DNA from 2 places in the Plantactinospora sp. A48 genome. Region 1 is predicted to be linked to the other one. Evidence: predicted binding sites of a transcription regulator. Region 1 holds the regulator's gene; the other holds the start of a gene.

Region 1 (11,193 bases):
TGGCCCGCAGGGCGCCGTCATGCCAGGAGAAGAGGTACTCGAAACCCTCGCCCCACCAGCGTCCCAGCATCCCCCGGTACGCCGGGGGCGCCGGCTCACCCGGCGCCCACGGCTCGATGTCGGCCGGATCGTCCCGGACCGCCACCGCCATCAGCTCGTGCGGCAACTCGCCGATCTCGATCGCCGTGCCGGAGGACGCGAGCACGGCGCAGCCCATGGCCTTCGGGGTGTCGGCCCCGCCACGCCGGCCGTACACCCCGGCCAGGAAACCCGGCATGGCGCCACCGTGGCCGACATGTACCACCCGATCCCCCTGGGGCACCAGCATCAGCCCGAGGCCGAACCCGGCCCGCCAGGAGGTCTCCTCGACGACCGTGCGGGGCCAGCGCATCTCGTCCACGGTTTCCGGTCGCAGCACCCTCGCGTCCGGGTCCACGGTCGCCGGGTCGGCCAGGAACGCCGCCCAGCGCGCCATGTCGCCGGCCGTGCTCCACAGCTGCGCCGCCGGGGAGACCGCGTCGAGGTCGATCGGTGGCTCCGGCCGCGCCTCGTCGGAGTACGCGTCGACCAGGAACCCGGTGGCCGCCCGGGGTCCCGGCTCGATCCCGGTGCCGGTCAGACCCAGCGGCCCGAGGATCCGCTCGGCCAGCACCTCGGCCCAGGTACCGCCGCGCAGCCGGCCCACCGCGTGGCCCAGCAGGGACAGGCTCAGATTCGAGTAGTGGTAGCGCCGGCCGGGCGGGAGCACCCGCTCGGCCTCGGCCAACTCGGCCAGCAGCCGGTCCACGTCCGGGTTCCGCAGCGTGTCCCAGACATCGCCGGGCGGCTCCCGTTGCAGGCCGGCGGTGTGCGACAGCAGCCGGGACACGGTCAGCTCACGATGCTCGGGCACGTCCAGGTGGCGGCCGATCGGGTCGTCCAGGTCGAGCAGCCCGTCATCCCGGCACTGCAACACCAGCACCGCGGTGAGGGTCTTGGTGACCGACCCGATCCGGAACCGGGTGTCCGCGTCGAGCGGGGTGTCGTTGCCCGTCGAGCCGACCGCGCAGAACCACGGCGGCCGGTCGGCCCGGTGCAGTGCGACGGCCAACGCGGGTATCCGGCCGGACGCCTGCACCCGCCGGGTCATCCGTTCCAGTTGCCGCTGTACGTCCGTCATCGCCGCGTCCCCCGACTCCGCCCGGCGCGGTCACCCGGCCCGGCGTACCGGCCGGTGGCCCACTCGCTGCTCAGCATGGCGGTCGGCGGGTCAGGGACAGAGCATGGGGCCGAGCGGGGCACCGCCCAGCACATGGGCGTGGGCGTGCGCGACCTCCTGCCCACTGTTCGGCCCGGTGTTGAAGATCAGCCGGAACCCGTCGGCCGCCACCCCCTCGTGCTCGGCGACCACCGCCGCGGTGGCCAGTACCTCGGCGGTCACCGTCGGGTCAGCCTCGGCCATCGTCACCACATCCGCGAAGTGCTCCTTCGGGATCACCAGCACGTGTACCGGGGCCTTCGGGTTGATGTCCCGGAACGCGAGCGTGGTGTCGGTCTCCCGGACGATGGTCGCCGGGATCTCCCCGGCCACGATGCGGCAGAACAGGCAGTCGTCGTTTCCCACCAGCGCATGGTAGGCCACGAAGTGAGGGCCCCCGGCCAGGCGGCACGGTCGGGCGGCGCACGGCACCGTCCGGCAGCCGGCCCGGTGCGGTCGTGGGGCAGGATGATCGGCATGAGGCGACGGGCGGTACTGGTCACCGGGGCGTCCCGGGGCATCGGGCGGGCGATCGCGATGGCGTTCGCCGCCGACGGCGACCGGGTGGCCGTACACCACCGGGACTCGGCGGCGCTGGCCGAGCAGTTGCGCGACTCGCTGCCCGGCGGCGGGCACACGGTGGTCCAGGCCGACCTGGCCGACCCGGACGCCGTACGGGCCATGGTGGACAGCGCCGCCGACCAACTGGGCGGGCTGGACGTCCTGGTCAACAACGCCGGCCTGTTCACGGCGCACCCCATCGTGGAGACGGACTACGACCAGTGGCAACGGCACTGGCGTCGCACCCTGGACACCAACCTGCTCGGCCCGGCGAACGCCTGCTGGTGCGCCGTACGCCACCTGCGGGAACGGGGTGGCGGGCGGATCATCAACGTCTCGTCCCGGGGTGCGTTCCGGGGCGAGCCGGACGCCCCGGCCTACGGCGCGAGCAAGGCCGGTCTCAACGCGCTGGGCCAGTCCCTCGCGGTGGCGCTGGCGCCGCACGGGATCGCCGTCGCCACCGTCGCGCCGGGCTTCGTCGAGACGGACATGACGAACGAACACCTCAAGGCCGAGCGCGGCGCCGCGATCCGGGCGCAGAGCCCGTTCGGCCGGGTGGCCCAGCCGGAGGAGATCGCCTCGGCCGTCCACTGGCTCGCCTCACCAGCGGCGGAGTGGGCCTCCGGCACCGTGATCGACCTCAACGGCGCCTCGTACCTGCGCACCTGAACACCACCCGGCACAGACCCACCTGAACACCGCCCCGGCGCCGCTCGTGGTGCGGGCCGTCACCGAGGGACGGGCGTCACCAGCGGCGCAGCCGGGTCGACAGCACGGCCAGCGCGGCAACGCCAGCGGTCGAGGTACGCAGCACCGCGTCGCCCAACCGCACCGGCACCGCGCCCGCGGCCACGAACGTCGCCAGCTCGTCCGGGGTGATGCCACCCTCGGGCCCCACCACCAGGATGATCTCCCCACCTGGCGGCAGGTCGAGCGCGGTGAGCCGCTCGGTGGCCTCCTCGTGCAGCACCACCGCGGCGCTCGCGCCGGACAGCCGGGCAGCGAGCCCCCCGGTGGAGCAGTCCGGGTCGCCGGAAACCACCGGCAGCCACGGCCGGCGGGACTGCTTGGCCGCCTCCCGGGCCGTGGCCACCCACTTCTGGCGGGCCCGGTCGCCCCGGTCGCCACGCCACTGCGCGACCGAACGGGCGGCCGCCCACGGAACGATCTCGTCGACACCCACCTCGGTCATCGCCTGCACCGCCAGCTCGCCCCGGTCTCCCTTGGCGATCCCCTGCGCGACCACGAGCCGAGGGTCGGGCGGCTCGGCGTACCAGCGGGTGGTGACGGACAGCTCAAGACTGCCCCGGCCGACGGCCCGGACCACCGCGCCGGCCGTGCCACCCCGCCCGTCCGCGAGCAGCAGTTCCTCGCCCGGCCGCAGCCGCTGCACGGTCGCCGCGTGGTGCCCCTCCGGACCGTCGAGCAGGTACGTCTCACCGTCGGGCAACGCCTCGACCAGGAACAACGGCGCGCTCATCGGTACCGGTCAGGCGTGGCCGTTGAAGGCGTCCCGCATCCGGGAGAAGAACCCGCCCTGCTTGGTCAGCTCGGCGACCTCCTCGCCCCGGGTCTTGGCGAAGTCGCGCAGCATCCGCTCCTGGTCGGCGTCGAGTTTGGTGGGGGTACGCACGTCCAGGTGGACGTAGAGGTCGCCCCGACCGGTGCCGCGCAGGTGCGGTACGCCCCGGGCCCGCAGCCGCAGGGTGCTGCCCGGCTGGGTGCCCGCCTTCACGTCGACCGGTTCCTCGCTGTCCAGCGTCTTGATCGTCAGTCGGGTCCCCAGCGCCGCCGCCGTCATCGGAACGGTGACCCGGCAGTGCAGGTCGTCGCCCTTTCGCGAGTAGACGTCGTGCGGTCGCTCGTGGATCTCGACGTACAGGTCACCCGCCGTGCCGCCGCCGGGGCCCACCTCGCCCTGCTGGGCCAGCCGGATCCGCATCCCGTCCTCGACCCCGGCCGGGATCTTGACGGTGAGCGACCGGCGGGTCCGGACCCGGCCGTCACCGGCGCAGGTGGGACAGGGGTGCGGGATGATCGTCCCGTAGCCCTGGCAGACCGCGCACGGCCGGGACGACACCACCTGGCCCAGGAAGGTGCGCTGCACCGACTGGACCTCACCCCGACCGCCGCACGTCTCGCAGGTGGCCAGGTGGGTGCCGGCCGCCGTGCCCGCCCCCGAGCAGGTGGTGCAGAGCACCGCCGTGTCCACGGTGATCGGCGCCTCGACCCCGAACGCGGTCTCGTGCAGGTCGAGTTCGAGCCGCAGGATCGCGTCCGAGCCGGGCCGGGTCCGGGGCCGTGGCCCACGACCCGCGCCGCCGCCCGCCGCACCGAAGAAGGCGTCCATGATGTCCTGGAACCCGACGAACGGTCCGGCGCCGCCCGGGCCGGCCCCGCCACCCCCGCCGGGGGCGAGCGGGTCGCCACCCAGGTCGACGATCTGCCGCTTCTGGTCGTCGGAGAGGACCTCGTACGCGGCGTTGATCTCCTTGAAGCGGTCGTGCGCCGCCGGGTCCGGGTTGACGTCCGGGTGGTACTGCCGCGCCAACTTGCGGTAGGCGCGCTTGATCTCGTCATCCGAGGCGTCCCGGCTCACGCCGAGGATCCCGTAGTAGTCCCTGGTCACTGCGTTCCGTGTCCCCATGTCGATCTCGCGTCGGCCGCCGGTCGGCAGGTCGGTTCAGTTCTGCGCCAGCAGGTCACCCACGTAGCGTGCCACGGCACGCACAGTGGCGATCGTGCCGGGGTAATCCATCCGGGTCGGTCCCAGCACACCCAGCCCGCCCACGATGGTCGCACCCGGGCCGTAGCCGGTGCTGACCACTGACGCGGCCCGCAGATTGTCGATCTCGTTCTCGTCGCCGATCCGGACCCGGGTCATGCTCGGCTCCGCCTCCCCGATCAGCTTGAGCAGGATGACCTCCTCCTCCAACGCTTCCAGGATGGGTCGCAGTGACCCCTGGAAGTCGAGCAGCCCGGCCCGGGTCAGGTTGGCCGTTCCGGCCAGCGCGATCCGCTCCTCGTGCCGTTCGACAAGTGTCTCCAGCAACACGCTGGCGAGCGTGGCCATGGCCATCCGCAGGCGCGGCACCGCCTCGTCGACGAGGGCCTGCACCAGTGGGGGTGTGTCGGACAGCTTGGTCCCGACCAGTTTCTCGTTGACCAGCCGCCGCAGGTCGAGCACATCCTCGGCCGGCACCGGACCGGGCAGTTCCACCAACCGCTGCTCGACCCGGCCGGTGTCGGCGATCATCACCAGCATCAGCCGGGTGGTGGAGATCGACACCAGTTCCAGATGCCGCACGGAGGACCGGGCCAGGCTCGGGTACTGCACCACGGCGACCTGGCGGGTGAGCTGGGCCAGCAGGCGTACGGTCCGGTGCACCACGTCGTCCAGGTCGACCGCGCCCACCAGGAACCGCTCGATCGCCCGGCGCTCGGCCGGGCTGAGCGGTTTGACCCGGGACAACCGGTCGACGAAGAGCCGGTAGCCCCGGTCGGTGGGCACCCGGCCCGCGCTGGTGTGTGGCTGCCGGATGTAGCCCTCCTCCTCCAGCACGGCCATGTCGTTGCGGACCGTGGCGGGCGACACACCGAGCTGGTGCCGTTCGACCAGCGCCCGACTGCCGACCGGCTCCTGGGTGGCGACGTAGTCCTCCACGATCGCCCGCAGGACGTCGAGCTTGCGTTCGTCGAGACCCATCTTCACCTCCCGACCGCCGACACCTGTGCCTGGCACTCGACTGTAGCGAGTGCCAGTCTACGACGCCCGGTCCCGTCACCGCGATCATCGCTTTCCGCACCGCGCCCGAAACCGCCACCCACGGGTCGACGCCGGGCGATCCGGGGGTGCTGGCGCGAGGTGCGCGGGCCCCCTACCGTGACCCCATGACCGAACCACCTCGCCCACCGGCCGCGCCCGGTTCCGGCGACGAGTCCGCGGACCCCACCGCTCAGCTTCCACCACAGGCGCCGTCCTCCGCATCCCCGACTTCCGCTTTTCCGGCCCCCTCCGCCGCCCCGGACCCCGAGCCCCCGGCTTCGGCTCCCCCGGCCGCCGGATATCCGCCGCCGGGCGGCAGCTACCCACCCGGCGACGCCCCGCAACCACCGACCGGGGGCTACGGCGGAAGCCCCGGCCCCGGTGGCCCCGAGGGTCCCGGTGGGCCCGGATATCCGCCGGGCGGCGGGTACGGCCCCGGCGGATACGGCCCGGGTAGCGGCCCCGGCGGATACGGCCCAGGCAGCGGCCCCGGCGGGTACGGCCCAGGCAGCGGCCCCGGCGGATACGGCGGCCCGGTCCCCGGCGGGTACGCCAGCAACGACGACCGGGTCTGGGCGCTGGTGGCGCACTTCGGCGGTCCGGTCGGGGTGGTGGTCGGTGGCGGTCTGCTCGGCTGGGTCGCCCCGCTGGTCGCCCTGATGGGGCGGGGTCAGCAGTCGCCGGCGGTTCGGGCCCACTCGATCGGCGCGCTGAACTTCCAGATCACCTGGGCGGTCGCGGTCGCGCTCGGCTGGGTGGTCGCCGGGATCACCTGCGGGCTGTTGTTCTTCATCCCGCTGCTGGTCTGGCTGGTACCGGTGATCTTCGGCATCATCGGCGGCGTCAAGGCCAACGAGGGTCAGCTCTACCGCTACCCGGCCAGCTACGACTTCGTGAAGCGCTGACCGCGCGGGAAACCGGACCGGGACTCAGGGGAGGAGGTCGCGCACGACGGCGTCGGCGAGGAGCCGGCCGCGCAGCGTGAGCACGGCCTGGTCGGTGGCGTACGGCGCCGGTTCGAGCAGGCCGTCCGTCAGCGCCCGCTTCGCCGCCGCCCGCCCCGACTCGTCCAGCGTCGCCAGTGGCAGCCCGTCGGCCAGCCGCAGCCGCAGCATCACGTCCTCGGTCCGCCGGTCCGCCTCGGTCAACACCTCCCGGCCCTGTCCCGGTGAGCGGCCCGAGGCCAGCCGCTTCGCGTACGCCGTGGGGTGTTTGACGTTCCACCAGCGCACGCCGCCGACGTGGCTGTGCGCCCCCGGGCCGAGGCCCCACCAGTCCGCGCCCGTCCAGTAGAGCAGGTTGTGCCGGCAGCGGGCCGCCGGCGAGGTGGCCCAGTTGGACACCTCGTACCAGCCGAAGCCGGCGGCCGACAGCGCGGCCTCCGCCGCCAGGTAGCGGTCCGCGGCCACGTCGTCGGACGGGTACGGCAGCTCCCCGCGACGCACCCGGGCCGCCAGCCGGGTGCCGTCCTCGACGATCAGCGAGTACGCGCTGACATGGTCGACTCCCGCGGCTGTCGCCTGGGCCAGCGACTCGGCGAAGTCCTCCGGACTCTCCCCCGGGGTTCCGTAGATCAGATCCAGGTTGACGTGCGCGAACCCGGCCTCCCGGGCCTCCCGGGCGGCGGCGGTGGCCCGCCCCGGCCGGTGCCTGCGGTCCAGCACGGCCAGCACCCCCGGCGCGGCCGACTGCATGCCCAGGGAGATCCGGTTGTAGCCGGCCGCCCGCAACGCGGCCAGCGACTCCGGGGTCACCGACTCGGGGTTGGCCTCGGTGGTCACCTCCACGTCGGGCGCGAGCCCCCAGGTCTGGTCGATGCCGTCCAGGATCCGGGCCAGGTCGTCGGCGCTGAGCAGGGTCGGCGTGCCGCCGCCCACGAAGACCGTGTCCACCCGACGGGGCGGCGCGGTCGCGAGCACCCGCCGGGCCAGCGCCAGCTCGGCCAGCACCGAATCCGGGTACGTCTCGCGGCTCCCGCCGCCGCCCAGCTCGCTCGCGGTGTAGGTGTTGAAGTCGCAGTATCCGCAGCGGCTGGCGCAGAACGGTACGTGGACGTACACGCCGAACCCACGCCCGCCCACGTCGGCGAGCGCCGCCCGGGGCAGGGCGCCGTCGTCGGGTACGGGTTCACCATCTGGGAGGGCACCGGGCATGACGACTATTGTGCGCGCATGACTGAGGCCGTCGACCAGCTCATCCGGGTGTCCACCGCCGCCGGGGTGACCACGCTCACCCTGGACAGCCCGCACAACCGCAACGCGCTGTCCACCCCGCTGATGACCCAGCTGCTGGACACGCTCGCGGTGGCGGTCGCCGACGACGCGGTCCGGGTGGTCGTGCTGGCCCACACCGGCCCGGTGTTCTGCTCGGGCGCCGACCTCAAGGAGACCGCGGCGGCGTACGCCAGTGGCACCGTGCCGGCCGGGATGCTGGGTGAGGTGCTGGCGGCGATCTGGGAGTGCCCGAAGCCGGTGCTGGCCCAGGTCGCGGGGCCGGCCCGGGCCGGTGGCCTGGGGTTGATCGCGGCGGCCGACCTCGCGGTCTGCGCCTCGGCCGCGACATTCGCGTTCACCGAGGTCCGCCTCGGGGTCATCCCAGCGGTCATCTCCGCCACCGTGCTGCGCCGGCTCGCCCCCCGGGCCGCCGCCGAGCTGTACCTGACCGGCGAGGTCTTCGACGGTGTCCGCGCCGAACGGGTCGGGCTGGTCACCGCCGCCGTGCCCGCCGACGAGCTGGCCGGAACGGTACGGCGGTACTGCGCCGCCCTGGTGCGCGGCGCCCCCGACGCGCTGGCCGGAACCAAGGAACTGCTCCGCCGGCCGGTCGGCGCCGACCTGCGCGCCGAACTGGCCGAGCTGTCCGCCCGCTCCGTCGACTACTTCCGCTCCGACGAGGGCCGGGAGGGTGTCCTCGCGTTCCGGGAGAAGCGGCCGGCCCGCTGGGTGCCCGACGACCAACCGGGACTCGACGCCTGAATGACCGTTCGTGCAATCAACTCACTGTCCGGTTCGACGTAGGCTGGGGAACCTGTCGGCAGGGGGTACGTATTGCGGGCTCGGACGATGGTGGCGGTCGCCGTGGTGGTCACGGTGCTGGTCGTGGGTGGTCTGTACGCGGGCGTCAACGGGCTGAAGGGGCAACTCCCCCGGGCGGTCGGCTGCGTGGTACAGGCCGAGGGCACGGTCAACCTTGACCCCGACCAGATGGCCAACGCGGCCACCATCACCGCGGTCGGCATCCGGCGGCACATGCCGGAGCAGGCCGTGGTGGTGGCGCTGGCGACCGCCTTTCAGGAGTCCCGACTGCGGAACCTCACCGGCGGCGACCGGGACTCGGTCGGGCTGTTCCAGCAGCGACCCAGCCAGGGTTGGGGCACCCCGCAGCAGATCCGGGATCCGCGCTACGCGGCCGAGCGGTTCTACAAGGCGCTGGCCAAGGTCCGGGGTTGGCAGCACATGCGGATCACCGAGGCGGCCCAGCGGGTGCAGCGCTCGGCTTTCCCCGAGGCGTACCAGCAGTGGGCCGACGATGCCGCGGTGCTTTCCCGGGCCCTGCTGGGCGATGCGTCCGGCGCGGTGGCCTGCACCGTCGCCCGGGAACCGGCGCTGCGCGGTGCCGCCGCGACGACCGCGCTGACCAGCATGGTCGCGCTGGACTGGGGTGCCGTGACGGCCTCCACGCCGGACCGTTCGCCCGGCTTCACCCTGACCGCCGGTGACGCCCGGGCCGGCTGGCGGTACGCGCACTGGCTGGTGTCGCACGCCGACGACAACGGAATCAAGCGGGTCCGCTTCGCCGATCTCCAGTGGACCGCCGGCGACGGCACCTGGTCGGCGGTCCGCGACGACGTGCCCAGCACCGGCCTGGTCATCGCCGAGGTGTTCCGGTAAGGAAGGGCACCTTTATCGCTTTCGGTATAGGAAGGGCCCCCGCTTAACCCAATGGCGGCAGCCCAACGCCCGGTCCGATTGTCGCCAGACGCGCCGTCCACGGTCGGCCAGGCTCTACCGCATGAACGAACTGACGAACAGGGTCGCGCTGGTCACGGGCGGCAGCCGGGGCATCGGAGCGGCGATCGTACGGCGCCTGGCCGCCCAGGGTGCGGACCTGGTGCTGACCTACGAGCGCGCCGAGGAACGGGCGGCGGCGGTCGCCGACGAGGTCAGAAGGTCGGGACGACGCTGCCTGGCCGTCCGGGCCGACGGCGGCGACGAGGCGGCGGTGACGGCCGCGGTCGACGGGGCGGTGGACCACTTCGGACGGCTGGACATCGTGGTCAACAACGCCGCCACCTTCCCGGTGGGTCCGCTGACCGACCTCGGGGCGGCGGCTCTCGATCGTGCCCTCGCCGTCAACGTCCGCGCCCCGTACCTGGTGTCGCGGGCCGCCGCCCGGCACCTCGGTGACGGTGGCCGGATCATCAGCATCGGCAGCAACATCGCCGAGCGGGTCCCGTTCGGCGGAATGACGCTGTACGCGCTGACCAAGACCGCCCTGGTCGGCATGACCAAGGGCCTCGCCCGCGAACTCGGGCCGCGCGGCATCACCGTGAACCTGGTGCATCCGGGTCCGACGGACACCGACGCCAATCCCGCGGACGGACCCAACGCCGAAACGATCGCCGCGCTGACCACGCTGGGCCGTTACGCCGTACCCGACGAGATCGCGGCCGTGGTCTCGTTCCTGGCCGGCGCCGACGGCCGGTACGTCACCGGAGCCGTCGTCAACGCCGACGGCGGGTTCGCCGTCTGACGCGGCTCAGCCCTTCACGGCCCCGGCGACCAGGCCGGCTGCCATCCGGCGTTGCACCAGCACGAAGAAGACGATGACCGGCAGGGTGAACAGGGTTGAGGCGGCCATCACCGATCCCCACGCCGTGTCGTCCCGACCGAAGAAGAAGGTCATCGCCACCGGGAGGGTGTACCGCTGCTGGTCGTTGATGAAGGTCAGCGCGAAGATCAGCTCGTTCCAGGCGGTGATGAAGGAGAAGATGCTCGTCGCCACGAGGCCGGGGGCAACCAACGGCAGCAGAATCTTGCGGTACGTCTGGAGCCGGCTGGCACCGTCGATCGCCGCCGCCTCCTCCAACTCCCTGGGTACCGCCGCGACGAAGCCGCGCAGCATCCAGATCGCGAACGGCAGCGAGAATCCGAGGTACGTCAGGATGAGGCTGGGCAGGGTGTTGTAGAGCCCGAGCCGCTGGATCATCAGGAACAGCGGGATGACCAGCGCCTCCAGCGGGATCATCTGGACCACGAGCAGCAGCATCAGGAAGGTGGTGCGCAGCCGGAACCGGAACCGGGCCACCGCGGTGGCCGCGAGCAGCGCGACCAGGCCGCTGAGCAGGACGGTCGCCCCGGCCACGATGGCGCTGTTGACGAAGAAGTCCAGGAAGGTGACGCCGGGGATCAGGTTGCCGGTCAGGATCTCCCGGTAGTGCGCCAGGGTGGGATGGGCCGGCACCGGCTGTGGGGTGGCGGCGAAGATGTCCTGGTTGGACTTCAGCGAGGTGGCGACCATCCAGTAGACCGGGAACACCGCGAACAGCGCCACCAGCAGTCCGGCCCCGTTGAGCGCGAACCGCCGCGCGATCCGGCCCGTCCCTGCCCGCCGCGCGATCCGGCCCGTC
Region 2 (11,193 bases), on a different contig from region 1:
GCAGCGCGTACGCCCCGACCGGCCGGTCGGGGCGGATGGACAGGACCAGCGGGAGCGGCTGGCCGGGTGCCGGCCCGACCCGCCGGACGTACCGGCCGTCGTCGGCGCGGACGACGGTGTCCCCCTCGATCCGCCGCGCGGCCGCCAGCACGGCTTCCCGTACCGTGGGCTGCTCGGTGCTGCGCGCGGCGGTCGCCCCACCGGGCCCACCGTCGGATCCGTCGCCGGACGCACCGTCGGCGAGCGTCACGGCCGCCCCGGTGACCGCGGCGAGCCGGGTCACGAAGGGCTCGTCCACCGGCGCGGCGGTCCAGACCGCGCCGATCCGGGCGCCGTCCGCGCCCCGCAGCTCGCTGCGCACCGCGAGAGCGTACGCCGCGGCACCGGAGGGCAGCGGCGTACCGCACTCGGCCCATGGTGCGGCCGGGGCGTTCGGGGTCTGGAACTCGACGTCGTCGCCCGGACCGGTGAGCCGGACGGCGGCGGCCAGCCCGCGCCCGACCACCTGGGTGGCGGCACCGACCCGGGCCGCCGGCTCGGCCGCCAGGGCGACCGCGTCGGCCGCCGCCCGCAGTTGCTGACACAGCGCGCCCACCGAGGTCCGGGTCACGGTGGCGGCCAGGTCGAGCCGTTCCTGGGACCGTCGGGCATCGACGGCGCCCAGCGTGGTGCCGGCGAAGACCGCGCCGAGCAACACCGGTCCGAGCACGACCGCGAGAAACGCGGTGGTCAACCGTCGGCGCAGCGTCACTCGTCCCCCCGGAGATTCCGCACCCGTAGCTGCGATGCTGACACAGCCCGATCGGTTAACCCGACTGGACATCGGAGAGTTGCGTGCCGGATTTTTCGGATGAAGCGGAAGCGCTGGACAGCGCCAAGAACGAGTTGCGGCACGCGGTGCTCACCCGCCGCCGGGCACTGCCCGCGCCGGCCCGCACCCGGGCCGCCGGGCTCGTGCTGGCCGAGCTGACCGCGCTGGTACGCCGGCTGCGTCCACGGGTGGTCACCGGGTACGTCCCGGTGGGGACCGAACCCGGGGGGCCCGAACTGCCCGCGGCACTGGCCGGCGCGACCACCCGGGTGGGGCTGCTGTTGCCGGTGTTGCGACCGGACCTGGATCTGGACTGGGCCGCCTACACCGGGCCGGCCGACCTGCACGCAGCCGGACGGGGAATGCGGGAGCCGGCCGGCCCCCGGCTGGGCACCGAGGCGATCATCGGGGCGGGGCTGGTGGTGGTCCCCGCGCTCGCCGTGGACGGCACCGGTGCCCGGCTCGGTCGGGGTGGCGGCTCCTACGACCGGGCGCTGGCCCGGGTCGCTCCCGGCGTGCCGGTGGTGGCGCTGCTGCACGACGGCGAGTTGGTGGCCGAGGTGCCGGCGCTGCCGCACGACGTGCGGGTCGACGCGGTGATCACCCCGACCGGCGGGACCCGGTGGCTCCGCCCGGAATGACCCACATCACCTTGTCCCCTACCCTGGCCATACCGGGACGGGCGTACGGACCGACTGTCTGGCTGCCCACGTCCGCTGGACGGAACCGGGTCCGATGACGCACCATTGGCACTCGAATGCGTTGAGTGCCAATGAACGGCATCCGGCGTCAACCGACCGCAAGATCCGGAGGGGACCGTGCCCACGTACCAGTACGCCTGCACAGCGTGCGGCCACCAGCTCGAGGCGGTGCAATCCTTCGCCGACGAGCCGTTGACCGAGTGCCCGTCGTGCGAGGGCCGGTTGCGTAAGGTCTTCAACTCGGTCGGGATCGTCTTCAAGGGCTCCGGGTTCTACCGGACCGATTCCCGATCGAACGGCTCCGACAAGCCGGCCCCGGCGACGAAGCCGGCAGACTCGTCCGGCGCCAAGAGCGATTCCTCGGCCAGCGGCTCGGGTGGCTCCGGTTCCGGCTCCAGCGACTCCTCGACGGGCGGCGCCTCGACGGCCAAGCCGGCCGCCGCCACAAGCGGCGGCGGTTCAGCCGCCAGCTCCGGCACCAAGCCCGCGACCACCAGCGCCTGACCCGGCCATGGCCGACCGGGGTCGGCACCTACCAGTGCGGCGGGCGCTCGGCGTACAGCCGGTCGTCGTTGGAGTCGGAGCGCTCGCCCCAGCCCCGGTCGGTGTCGTCCGACGACTGCTCGGGTAGCAGCACATGATCGTCGTCACCCAGCTCAACCGCGCGGTCGGCGTCCGTACCCGAGGCGCGCGGGTCGTTCAGCATGTCCACGACGGCAAGGGTACGCGCGGACCGGCGCGACCGGCCGGTGCGGGCCGGCGTTGGTAGCGTCGGACGCCGTGACCACGAACAGCGACCCGGACCCGGATGCGGCCTGGCGGCGGCCATCGGACGAATCGGCGACCCCCGGCCCCGGCGAGCCGGACCACGCGGGCCCGACCGAGCCGGGGAACCCGATCGAGCCGGGGAACCCAGCCGACCCGGGGAACCTGACCGAACAGCGGAACCCGACCGAACAACGGAACCCGGCCGAACAGCGGAACCCGGCCGAACAGCGGAACCGGGGTCCGGTCGAGCCGGGAAACGCGGGCTCCGCCGGACCGGTCGCCGCCCCGCCAGCCCCCACCGGGCTCCATGATCCGTGGCGGTCCGGCGGCTCCGGCTACCAGGGGCCGCCGGCCAGCACGCCACCGCCGGCCGGATGGCGGCCGCCCGTACACGTGGAAGCCGCGCCCCCCCGGCAGCTGCCACCGCAGGACCCGACGGCGCTGGACGCCGAGGAGCGGAGCGCGCGGACCCTCACCACCGGCGTGGCCCTGATGGCGACCGCCATCATCGTCGTGGTGGTCTGCCTGCTCTGCTCCCGGATCCTGTTCTGACTCCGAGGTGCGGCGGTACGACGCCGGTCAGGCGCAACCGGCCCGGGTCGGCGGTACGATGCCGGCCGAGGTGTCCGGAACGTGCCCTACAGGACGCCCTGCCAGACCGCCTGGGCGCCGGAGTCCCCGGTCAGGTACACGTAGGCCGCGGCCAGTATCCCGCACCCGACGACGAGTCCGGACAGCGTCCACCGCACCCACCTGGACAGCCCCGTGGCCCGGGGGTGCCGGCTGGTCGCCGCCAGCAGCAGGCCGGTGGAGACCGCCAACCCGACGGTCCACCAGAACAGCGTGTCGGCGTACTCCGAATGCTCCTGGACCTTGGCCAGCACGTCGGGGCCGTAGCCCTTGGCGACGAGGATCTCCTGCAACTGCTCGCCGGACTCCTTGGCCAGGTAGACGGCGACCACGGCGGCCACCGAGAGTACGGCGGCCAGCCAGCCCACCCGGGGGCGGAACCGGGGCACCAGGGCGTAGGCGACCGCGGCCAGCACCAGCAGCGGAACGGTCACCACGGCCGCGTGTACCAGCAGCGCGTGGGCCGGCAGGCCCGCGATCTCCCTGAACACCAGTACCTCCCGGTCTAGGACGGACAGCGTACGACGGGTCCGCGTCCGCTGTCCGACCACACGCACGGTGGCTGGCCCTGGTTCACCGGTCATGTGGCCGTGGCCACCCCGGAATCTCGGAGCTGAACCAGATTCGTCGATCCGTGCTCCAATTGGAGAATGTCCAGCGAAGAACTGCTCCGGACCCGGGGACTGCGGGTCACCCGTCCCCGGCTGGCCGTGCTGGACGTACTGGCCGAGGGCGGGCACCTGGAGGTCGACGAGATCGCCCGCCGGGTGCGCCAGCGGTTGGATTCCGTCTCCACCCAGGCGGTGTACGACGTCCTCGGCGCGCTGTCCCGGGCTGGCCTGTCGCGCCGGATCGAACCGGCCGGCAGCCCCGCGCGGTACGAGGCCCGAGCGGGCGACAACCACCACCACATCGTCTGCCGTGGCTGCGGCCTGATCAGCGATGTCGACTGCGTTCGGGGCAGCGCGCCATGCCTCGATCCGTCGTCCGGTCATGGCTTCGAGCTGGACGAAGCGGAGATCACCTTCTGGGGTCTGTGCCCGGACTGTCAGGCCCGCCGGGCAGACGACTGACCCGACCCACCGGTGGGCGTGGCACTCTTGGTTGGTGGATCGCGACGATCTCGGCCTGTTCGGCCCCGGCTCGGTCACCTGGCGGGTACATCAGGAACCGGTGCTGCTGGTCGCCGGCCTCCGTTCGCTCTATCTCCAGGCGCTGCACCCACGGGCCATGGCCGGGGTGGCGCAGAACAGCGACTACCGGGCGGACCCGTGGGGCCGGCTGATGCGGACCGCCACCTACGTGGCCACGACGATCTACGGCACCACCGCCGAGGCCGAGGCGGCCGGGCGACGGTTGCGCGCCCTTCACGCCCGGATGCGGGCCCGCGACCCGATCACCGGTGCGGAGTTCCGGATCGACGAGCCGGACCTGCTCCGCTGGGTACACGTGACCGAGGTGGAGTCGTTCGTCGAGACCGCCCGTCGAGCCGGCGTGGGGCTGAGCGACGCCGAGGTCGACGCCTACCACACGGAGCAGCGCCGGGCCGCCGCGCTGGTGGGCCTCGATCCGGACACGGTGCCCGGTACGGCGGCCGAGGTGGCGGAGTACTACCGGGGGATCCGCCCCGAGTTGCGGCTCACCCGCGAGGCCGCCGAGACAGGCTTCTTCCTGACCGCTCCCCCGGCGCCCCGGAACCTCAGCCTGCCGCTACGGCTCGGACTCGACCTCGGGCCGGCCCGGCTGGCGTACCTCGGGGTCGCCGGCACCGCTTTCGGCCTGTTGCCGGCGTGGGCCCGGCGGCTGTACGGCGTGCCGGGCCTACCCACCACCGACCTGTCCGCCGGGCTGGGCATCCGCGGCCTGCGGCTGGCGCTCAACGCCATCCCCCGCCGGCTCGTGGAGGGCCCGATCTATCAGGCCGCGATGGCGAGGGCGGCCCGACACCCGACCTAGCGTCTTCAAGCCCCTGGCCGGCCTGGGTCGGGGCTCAGGCGGCGCCTGGACTCCGCCCCGGCTCGGCCGAGTACCTTGACGCTCGGCCCTGGCCGCTCACCGGCCCGGCTCGGCGGGCGGGCCGAGCGTCCGGTCGAGCGCGGCCCACGGCTCAGCCCCCGGCAGTCGGCTGCCGTCCGGGCAGCTGCGACGATAGTCACACCAGGTACACAGCGCCCCCGGGCGGGTCGGGAACGCCTCGTCGGGGTCACCGCCGTCGGCCACCGCCCGCTCGGCCGCGACGATGTCCCGGGCGGTGTCCTCGGCCCGGCTGACCTGCCGGGCCAGCGACTCCGGGGTGTGCTCGTGCGCCGCCACCGTGCCGGTGGGCAGGTGATGCAGCTCGACCCGGCGGCAGGGCCGGCGGAACACCCGCTCGGCCGCGTAGGCGTAGAGGGCCAACGCCGCGGACCCGCGCGCGTCGTCGGCGTCCAGTCCGGACCGGCCGGTCTTGTAGTCGACGATCACCGCCTCCGGGCCGGACGGCCCGGATCGACCGTCGATCCGGTCGGCCCGGCCGTTGAAGGCCAGCACGGCGGTCTTCGCGGCCACCACCCGCTCGACGCCGAGCGGGTCGGCGTCCGGGTCGAGAGTGGCCACGTAGGACTCCAGCCAGGCCAGCGCCCGCTGGTAGGCCAGCCGCTCCTGGTCGGCGTCCCGGTAGCCCTCACCGACCCAGGTGCCGCGCAGCAGCCGGGGCAGGGCCTCGGGTCGCCGGTCCGCCACCGGGAGCGCGAACCAGTTGCGCAACGTCGTGTGAACGCTGGCGCCGAGCGAATTGTGCGCCCACGCCGGGCCCTTCGGTGGTGCCGGTCGGTCGAGGTAGCCGTACCGGTAGCGGCGGGGACAGTCCGTGTACGTGCCGAGCTTGCTCGGCGTACACACGAAGAGCCGCTCGGGCATGCCCGCGAAACCCAACTGCTCGGGTTCGGCCCGGGGTCGCGGGGCACGCCCGCCGGTCGAGGAGGATCGTCGCACGCACAGATCCTGCCATCGGGCACCGACAGCGCCCCGGACCCGTTCAGCGCGAGTCGAGGGCCGTTCAGCGCGAGTCGAGGTAGAGGGTGACGAAGGAGCCGACGGCGTCGGCGATGAGCTGGACCGCGATGGCGGCCAGCAACAGACCGGCGATCCGGGTGAGCACCTCGATGCCGCCGGGCCGCAGCACCTTGACGATCACTCCGGAGAACCGCAGCACCAGCCACACCGCGATCATGACGGCCACGATCGCCGCGCCGATCTCCAGATAGTCGACGGGGCCGTCGGCCCGCTGGACGAACAGCATGGTCGCCACGATCGCGCCGGGACCGGCGAGCAGCGGCGTACCGAGCGGCACCAGGGCGATGTTGGCGGTGACCTGCTGGCCGGGGTCGTCGGCCTTGCCGGTCAGCAGTTCGAGGGCCACCAGGACCAGCAGCAGCCCGCCCGCCGCCTGCAGGGCGGGCAGCGAGACGTGCAGGTACGCCAGGAGCGTCTGGCCGGCCACGGCGAACACGACGATCACGCCGAGGGCCAGCGCCACCGCCTGCCAGGCGGCGCGATTGCGTTCCCGGGCCGGCAGCGGGCCGGTCAGGGCGAGGAAGATCGGCATCATGCCCGGCGGGTCGGTGATGACCAGCAGGGTCACGAACACCTCGCCGAACAGCTTGACATCCACCTGATCACGGTATCGGCGCTGCTCGGCGGCCCGACGCGGATCACCCGGAAGCGACCCCGGTCACCCCGCCGGCCGCCGCGACCAGTCGTTCGTACGCCTCCCCCGACGTGGTGAAGGCACCCAGCGTGACGCTCTTGTGGCTACCGTGGAAGTCCGAGGAGCCGGTGACCAACAGGCCGAGCTCACCGGCCAGGGCCCGGATCTCGGCGCGCTCGGTGGGCGAGTGGTCCTCGTGATCGGCCTCCAACCCGACGAGGCCGGCGGCGGCGAGTTCGGCGATCATCCGGTCCGGCACCACCCGGCCACGACGGGTGGCCCGGGGATGGGCGAAGACCGGTACGCCGCCGGCGCGCCGGACCAGCGAGACCGCCCGGAAGACATCGATCTCGTCCTTCGGCAGCCCGTACCGTCCGCCCAGCCAGTCCCGGCCGAACGCCTCGGTGGTGGAGCTGACCAGGCCGGCCCGGATCAACGCCTGCGCGATGTGCGGCCGGCCGACCGTGCCACCGGCGGCACCGGCCAGCACCTCGGGCCAGCTGATGTCGTGGCCGTCGGCGCGGAGCAGGTCCACGATGCGCTCACCGCGCAGTTCGCGGGCGGCGCGTACCCGGTGCAGTTCGGCCGCGAGTTCCGGCTCGGTCGGGTCGAACAGGTAGGCCAGCAGGTGCAGCGGTGTCGCCGGCCGGGACCCGAACCATCGGCAGGACAGTTCGGCGCCGCGTACCAGATCGAGCCCGGCCGGCAACGCGGCGACCGCCTCCGCCCAGCCGGCGGTGGTGTCGTGGTCGGTGATCGCCACGACGTCCAGGCCGGCCCGCGCCGCCGCGGCGACCAGTTCCGTCGGGGTCAGCGTGCCGTCGCTGGCGGTGGAGTGGGCGTGCAGGTCGATCCGGGGTCCCGGACCGGAGGGTCCGGGACCGACCGGGTCCGCGGGTGTCCCACCGTCGTCGGTCGTCATTGGCCCGCCGGGCTGGGACTGTCGCTCGCTCCCGTGGAGACCCGAACGTCCGCCGGCACCGGCCCGGTGACCAGCACGGCTCGCGGGTCCGTCGTACCGTCCGCCATCGTCAGCAGGTCGGCGCTGCCGCCGGCCGTCACCCGCGCGGCGGCCACCACCACGACGCAGCCCTGGTCGTCCAGGTGGACGGCGGTTTCGGCGCCGGCCCAGTCGGGCTCGGTCCGCAGGGCCGGACCGGCCGTCCACGCCGACGCACCCTGGGTCGTCAGGTTCACCAGTACGGCCGTGTCCGGTGCGTCGGCCGGGTCGGACGTGGCGCCGGACGTCCCGGTGCCGGCCGGAGCGGCGTTGGCCAGCAGCCACCGGCCGTCCGGGGAGACCGACCCGGGGCCGGCCCGCAGCCGGGTGCGGCAGTCGGTGCGCATCGTGTCCAGTCCCTGGTTGAGATCGAGTATGCCCAGGCAGGGCGCGCCGGCGCCGTCCCGGACCGCCGCCACGACGCTGCGGCCGTCCGGAAGCAGGCCGTACACGCTCACCGGTGCCGCCTGCCAGGGCGACCGGCGGCCGTTGGCCGGCCACCACAACCGGAAGCCGGCCGGTTGGGTCCGGTGCAGCAGCACCGCGTCGCCGAGAAACCCGACGGGCTCGGCACCCGTCTCCTCACTGATCGAGGTCGGCGTGTCGACTCCCTCGGACCGCAGGCCGGCCCGGTACACCCGCCCGTCGGCCCGCCAGGCCACCCACTGGCCGTCGGGCGCCAGGGCCATGGCGGTCAGGTCGCCGAGCAGCCGCTGGGTCCCGCCCGAGGAACTGCCGGACCAGAGTGTGTACCGGCCGGTCGCGCTGGTCACCAGCAGCCAACCCGTCGGGGTACGCCGGGCCGCCGTCACCGGCGCGGTGAGCCCGAAGTTGACCCGTCCGCCCACGCTGACCAGCGCGTGTCCGCTGATCAGTTCGACCTCCGCCGGGGTTCCGGGGGCCAGCAGCGGGCCGTCCGTCGCGGTGAGGCCGGGCAGCACGCCGTCAGCGGAGTCGGGCGACCCGTCCAGCACGATCACCGCGTGTTCGGGGCCCGGTGCGGTGCCCACCTGGACGACCCCGGCGCTCACCAGCACGGTCGCCAGAGCGGCCGACGCGATTCCGCCGGTGGTCCGCAGCCGACGGATCCGCCGGCCGCGCCGGATCGCCACGCTCGCCGGATCCGACGGGGACGGCGGGACGGCGACCCGCTGGGACAACAGGTCCCGCAGGGTCCGTTCGAGTTCGTCCTGCCTCACGGTGTGAAGACGCCGCCAACCGGGGTGAAGGTTGCCGGCCGGGCAGGTCGTCGGCGCCGGGGCGGAACCATGTCACGCCTCCAACCCGGCCGCCGGAACGGCCGGTACCGGGGCTACCGGCCGGACGTGCTCGGCCGGCAGCGGCTGCGCCGGCACGATCGACGGCGGCGCGGCCGACCGCGCCGCCGCACCCGAGGACGGCGTGACCGACCGTTCCGGTACGCCTGACGGCGGCGTGACCGATCGTCCCGGTACGCCCGAGGACGGCGCCGGGCGGGCCCGCGGGACGGGTGCGCGCGTCGTGCTCGCCGGGCGGCGGGCGGGGTTCGGTGGCGCGAGCGGTCCGGTGGTGCCGAGTGCGTCCTGGATCCGTTCGGCCTCGTTCTCGGCGGCCAGCCGGCGACGCAGGGCGGCCAACGCCCGCGAGGTCTGGCTCTTGACCGTGCCGGTGGAGATGTCGAGCAGTTCCGCCGTCTGCGCCTCGGACAGGTCCTCGTAGAACCGGAGGACCAGCACGGCCCGCTGCCGGGCCGGCAGCGCCTGGACGTGCCGCCAGAGGACGTCCCGCTCCAGCTGCTCGTCGACCCGGTCCCGGACCGGCTGCTCGGGCAGCACCTCGGTGGGTCGCTCGCCGTGCCAGCGTCGCCGCCACCAGCTGGTCGAGGTGTTCACCAGGACCCGCCGGGCGTACGGCTCGACCGCCTCGATGCCGCCCAGTCGCTTCCAGGCCAGGTACGTCTTGGTCAGCGCGGTCTGCAACAGGTCTTCGGCGGTGGCCCAGTCCCCGGCGAGCAGGTAGGCGGTGCGCAGCAGCGCGCCGGAGCGCGCCGCGACGAACTCGCGGAACTCGTCCTCCAAGGCATCGCTGGGTCCCACCGACCGTCCTTCCGTCCCCGTGCCAACCGAGGCTGCCACAGCGGCGTCGGAAGGTCCATGGCGATCGGGTGCGAAATCGTCGATGTTCGGACACAACCGCGCACGGTTCCATCCGTCCGGCGAGCCCGGCTCACCCGCGCTGCCGGCGTCCGCCCGGCCCGCTGGACCGGCCCCGGCGGGCCGGTGGCTTCGCGCGGGCCGATCAGGCCCCGTCCTCCGCCTTCGCCTCGTCGGCCTCCTTGCCCAGCCGCGCCTCGACGGCCTGCGGCTCGTACATCTCCTCGACCACCCGCAGATACAGCTCGTTCGGGTTGGGCAGGTGCTTCACCTCACGCAGCGCCTGCTCCTGGCCGGCCGACTCCAACACGAACGTTCCGTAGTTCAGCGTGCGGCCCAGCGGCGACTGCTCATATTTCATGTCCGTGACCCGGGCCAGCGGCATCATCGCGACCTGCCGGGTCACGATGCCGTTGACCACCATGACCCGCTTGTTGGTCAGGATGAAACGGTCGTAATACCAGTCGGCGACCCGCCAGGCTACCCAGCCGATCACGGCGAACCAGAGGATCACGGCCACAGTGGTCAGCGCGCCGATGTCCCGGCCGGCGAGGAACCCGGAGAGGTAGCCCAGCACGAACGTGGCCAGGATCCCGACCAGGAGCGGGGTGGTCAGGTGGATCCAGTGCCGCTTCCACTCGCCGCGGTACCGCTCGGTCGGGAAGAGGTAGCGGGCGACCAGCGGTGTGGGCTCGTCCTCCAGCGGGAGGACCCGACGGGTGCCCAACGGCATGCCGGAGGCGTCGACCCGCAGGCCGGCGAGTTCGTCCTCGGTGATCCGTGGTTGGTCGCGGTGGCCCTCCGGATCCCGGTAACCCTCGTCCTGGATCCAGGGGTTCGGGCCGGCCGGCCCATACGGTGAGCGGTCCGGATAGGAGGGACCGGCCGGATAGCCGGAGCCACCCGTCGGCGGACCGCCGACGGGTTCGTCGTCCGGGCGCACCCGAGGGATCGGTTCGGTGTCACGCTCGCGCCGACGTCGGTCCTCGTCGTCGGGTTCGGGGGGTGGCGGACCGGGAGGGCTCGTCATCGGGCACTACGCGACGAGGTTGCTGAAGAACTCGCCGAAACCCGAGGCGATGTCCACGAGGCCACCGCCGAGTGACTTGAAGACGTCGGCCGCCGAGTTAGGTCGGAACGCGACGAAGAAGATGAGAAATGCGACCCCTAGCCAGGTGAGCACCTTCTTGACCATGATGGGTCATCCCCCTCCGTGCGGCTCCGTACCCGCACCGCATCGATACTGAGAGTGTTAGCCATACGCCTTACAGTGATACAGACTATCCATCCACTTCGGCGTCGGCGCAAGCCCCGGATCAGGCCTTGCCGTGCAGATATGGACTGGGTGCGCCGTACACGAGCTCGGGTGGCATCCACTCAACGAGGTCCTGTAGGACGACCTCGTCGGCGAGGAGATAACCCGCGCTCGCCGGCCAGGTTATCGCATAGAGCCACATTCCCCG

The links. The regulator HrcA, encoded in region 1, represses chaperone genes, less so after heat shock. The targets are predictions, from matches to a motif close to GGTTNGCACNCTCNNNNNGAGNGTGCNAACC.
Region 2: a site for HrcA is predicted at 1,556-1,586, ahead of ACXN5W_RS20150 (FmdB family zinc ribbon protein). Genes of this name have one in related genera too.

The regions. Positions count from the first base shown of each region.
Region 1 covers NZ_JBTIXF010000018.1:85,083-96,275, forward strand. The annotation lists gene ACXN5W_RS12725 (serine hydrolase domain-containing protein) at 1-1,159, opposite strand, end outside; gene ACXN5W_RS12730 (histidine triad nucleotide-binding protein) at 1,250-1,603, opposite strand; gene ACXN5W_RS12735 (SDR family NAD(P)-dependent oxidoreductase) at 1,715-2,467, shown strand; gene ACXN5W_RS12740 (16S rRNA (uracil(1498)-N(3))-methyltransferase) at 2,544-3,278, opposite strand; gene dnaJ (molecular chaperone DnaJ) at 3,288-4,427, opposite strand; gene hrcA (heat-inducible transcriptional repressor HrcA) at 4,482-5,504, opposite strand; gene ACXN5W_RS12755 (DUF4870 domain-containing protein) at 5,690-6,469, shown strand; gene hemW (radical SAM family heme chaperone HemW) at 6,494-7,717, opposite strand; gene ACXN5W_RS12765 (enoyl-CoA hydratase-related protein) at 7,736-8,539, shown strand; gene ACXN5W_RS12770 (hypothetical protein) at 8,627-9,454, shown strand; gene ACXN5W_RS12775 (SDR family NAD(P)-dependent oxidoreductase) at 9,576-10,316, shown strand; gene ACXN5W_RS12780 (carbohydrate ABC transporter permease) at 10,323-11,156, opposite strand.
Region 2 covers NZ_JBTIXF010000041.1:5,727-16,919, forward strand. The annotation lists gene ACXN5W_RS20140 (diguanylate cyclase) at 1-751, opposite strand, end outside; gene ACXN5W_RS20145 (5-formyltetrahydrofolate cyclo-ligase) at 835-1,452, shown strand; gene ACXN5W_RS20150 (FmdB family zinc ribbon protein) at 1,630-2,016, shown strand; gene ACXN5W_RS20155 (hypothetical protein) at 2,045-2,224, opposite strand; gene ACXN5W_RS20160 (hypothetical protein) at 2,293-2,832, shown strand; gene ACXN5W_RS20165 (DUF2231 domain-containing protein) at 2,919-3,401, opposite strand; gene ACXN5W_RS20170 (Fur family transcriptional regulator) at 3,561-3,983, shown strand; gene ACXN5W_RS20175 (oxygenase MpaB family protein) at 4,018-4,866, shown strand; gene ACXN5W_RS20180 (RecB family exonuclease) at 4,963-5,808, opposite strand; gene ACXN5W_RS20185 (MarC family protein) at 5,948-6,562, opposite strand; gene ACXN5W_RS20190 (PHP domain-containing protein) at 6,603-7,520, opposite strand; gene ACXN5W_RS20195 (hypothetical protein) at 7,517-8,797, opposite strand; gene ACXN5W_RS20200 (SigE family RNA polymerase sigma factor) at 8,870-9,673, opposite strand; gene ACXN5W_RS20205 (PH domain-containing protein) at 9,876-10,760, opposite strand; gene ACXN5W_RS20210 (hypothetical protein) at 10,767-10,925, opposite strand; gene ACXN5W_RS20215 (DUF6758 family protein) at 11,047-11,193, opposite strand, start outside.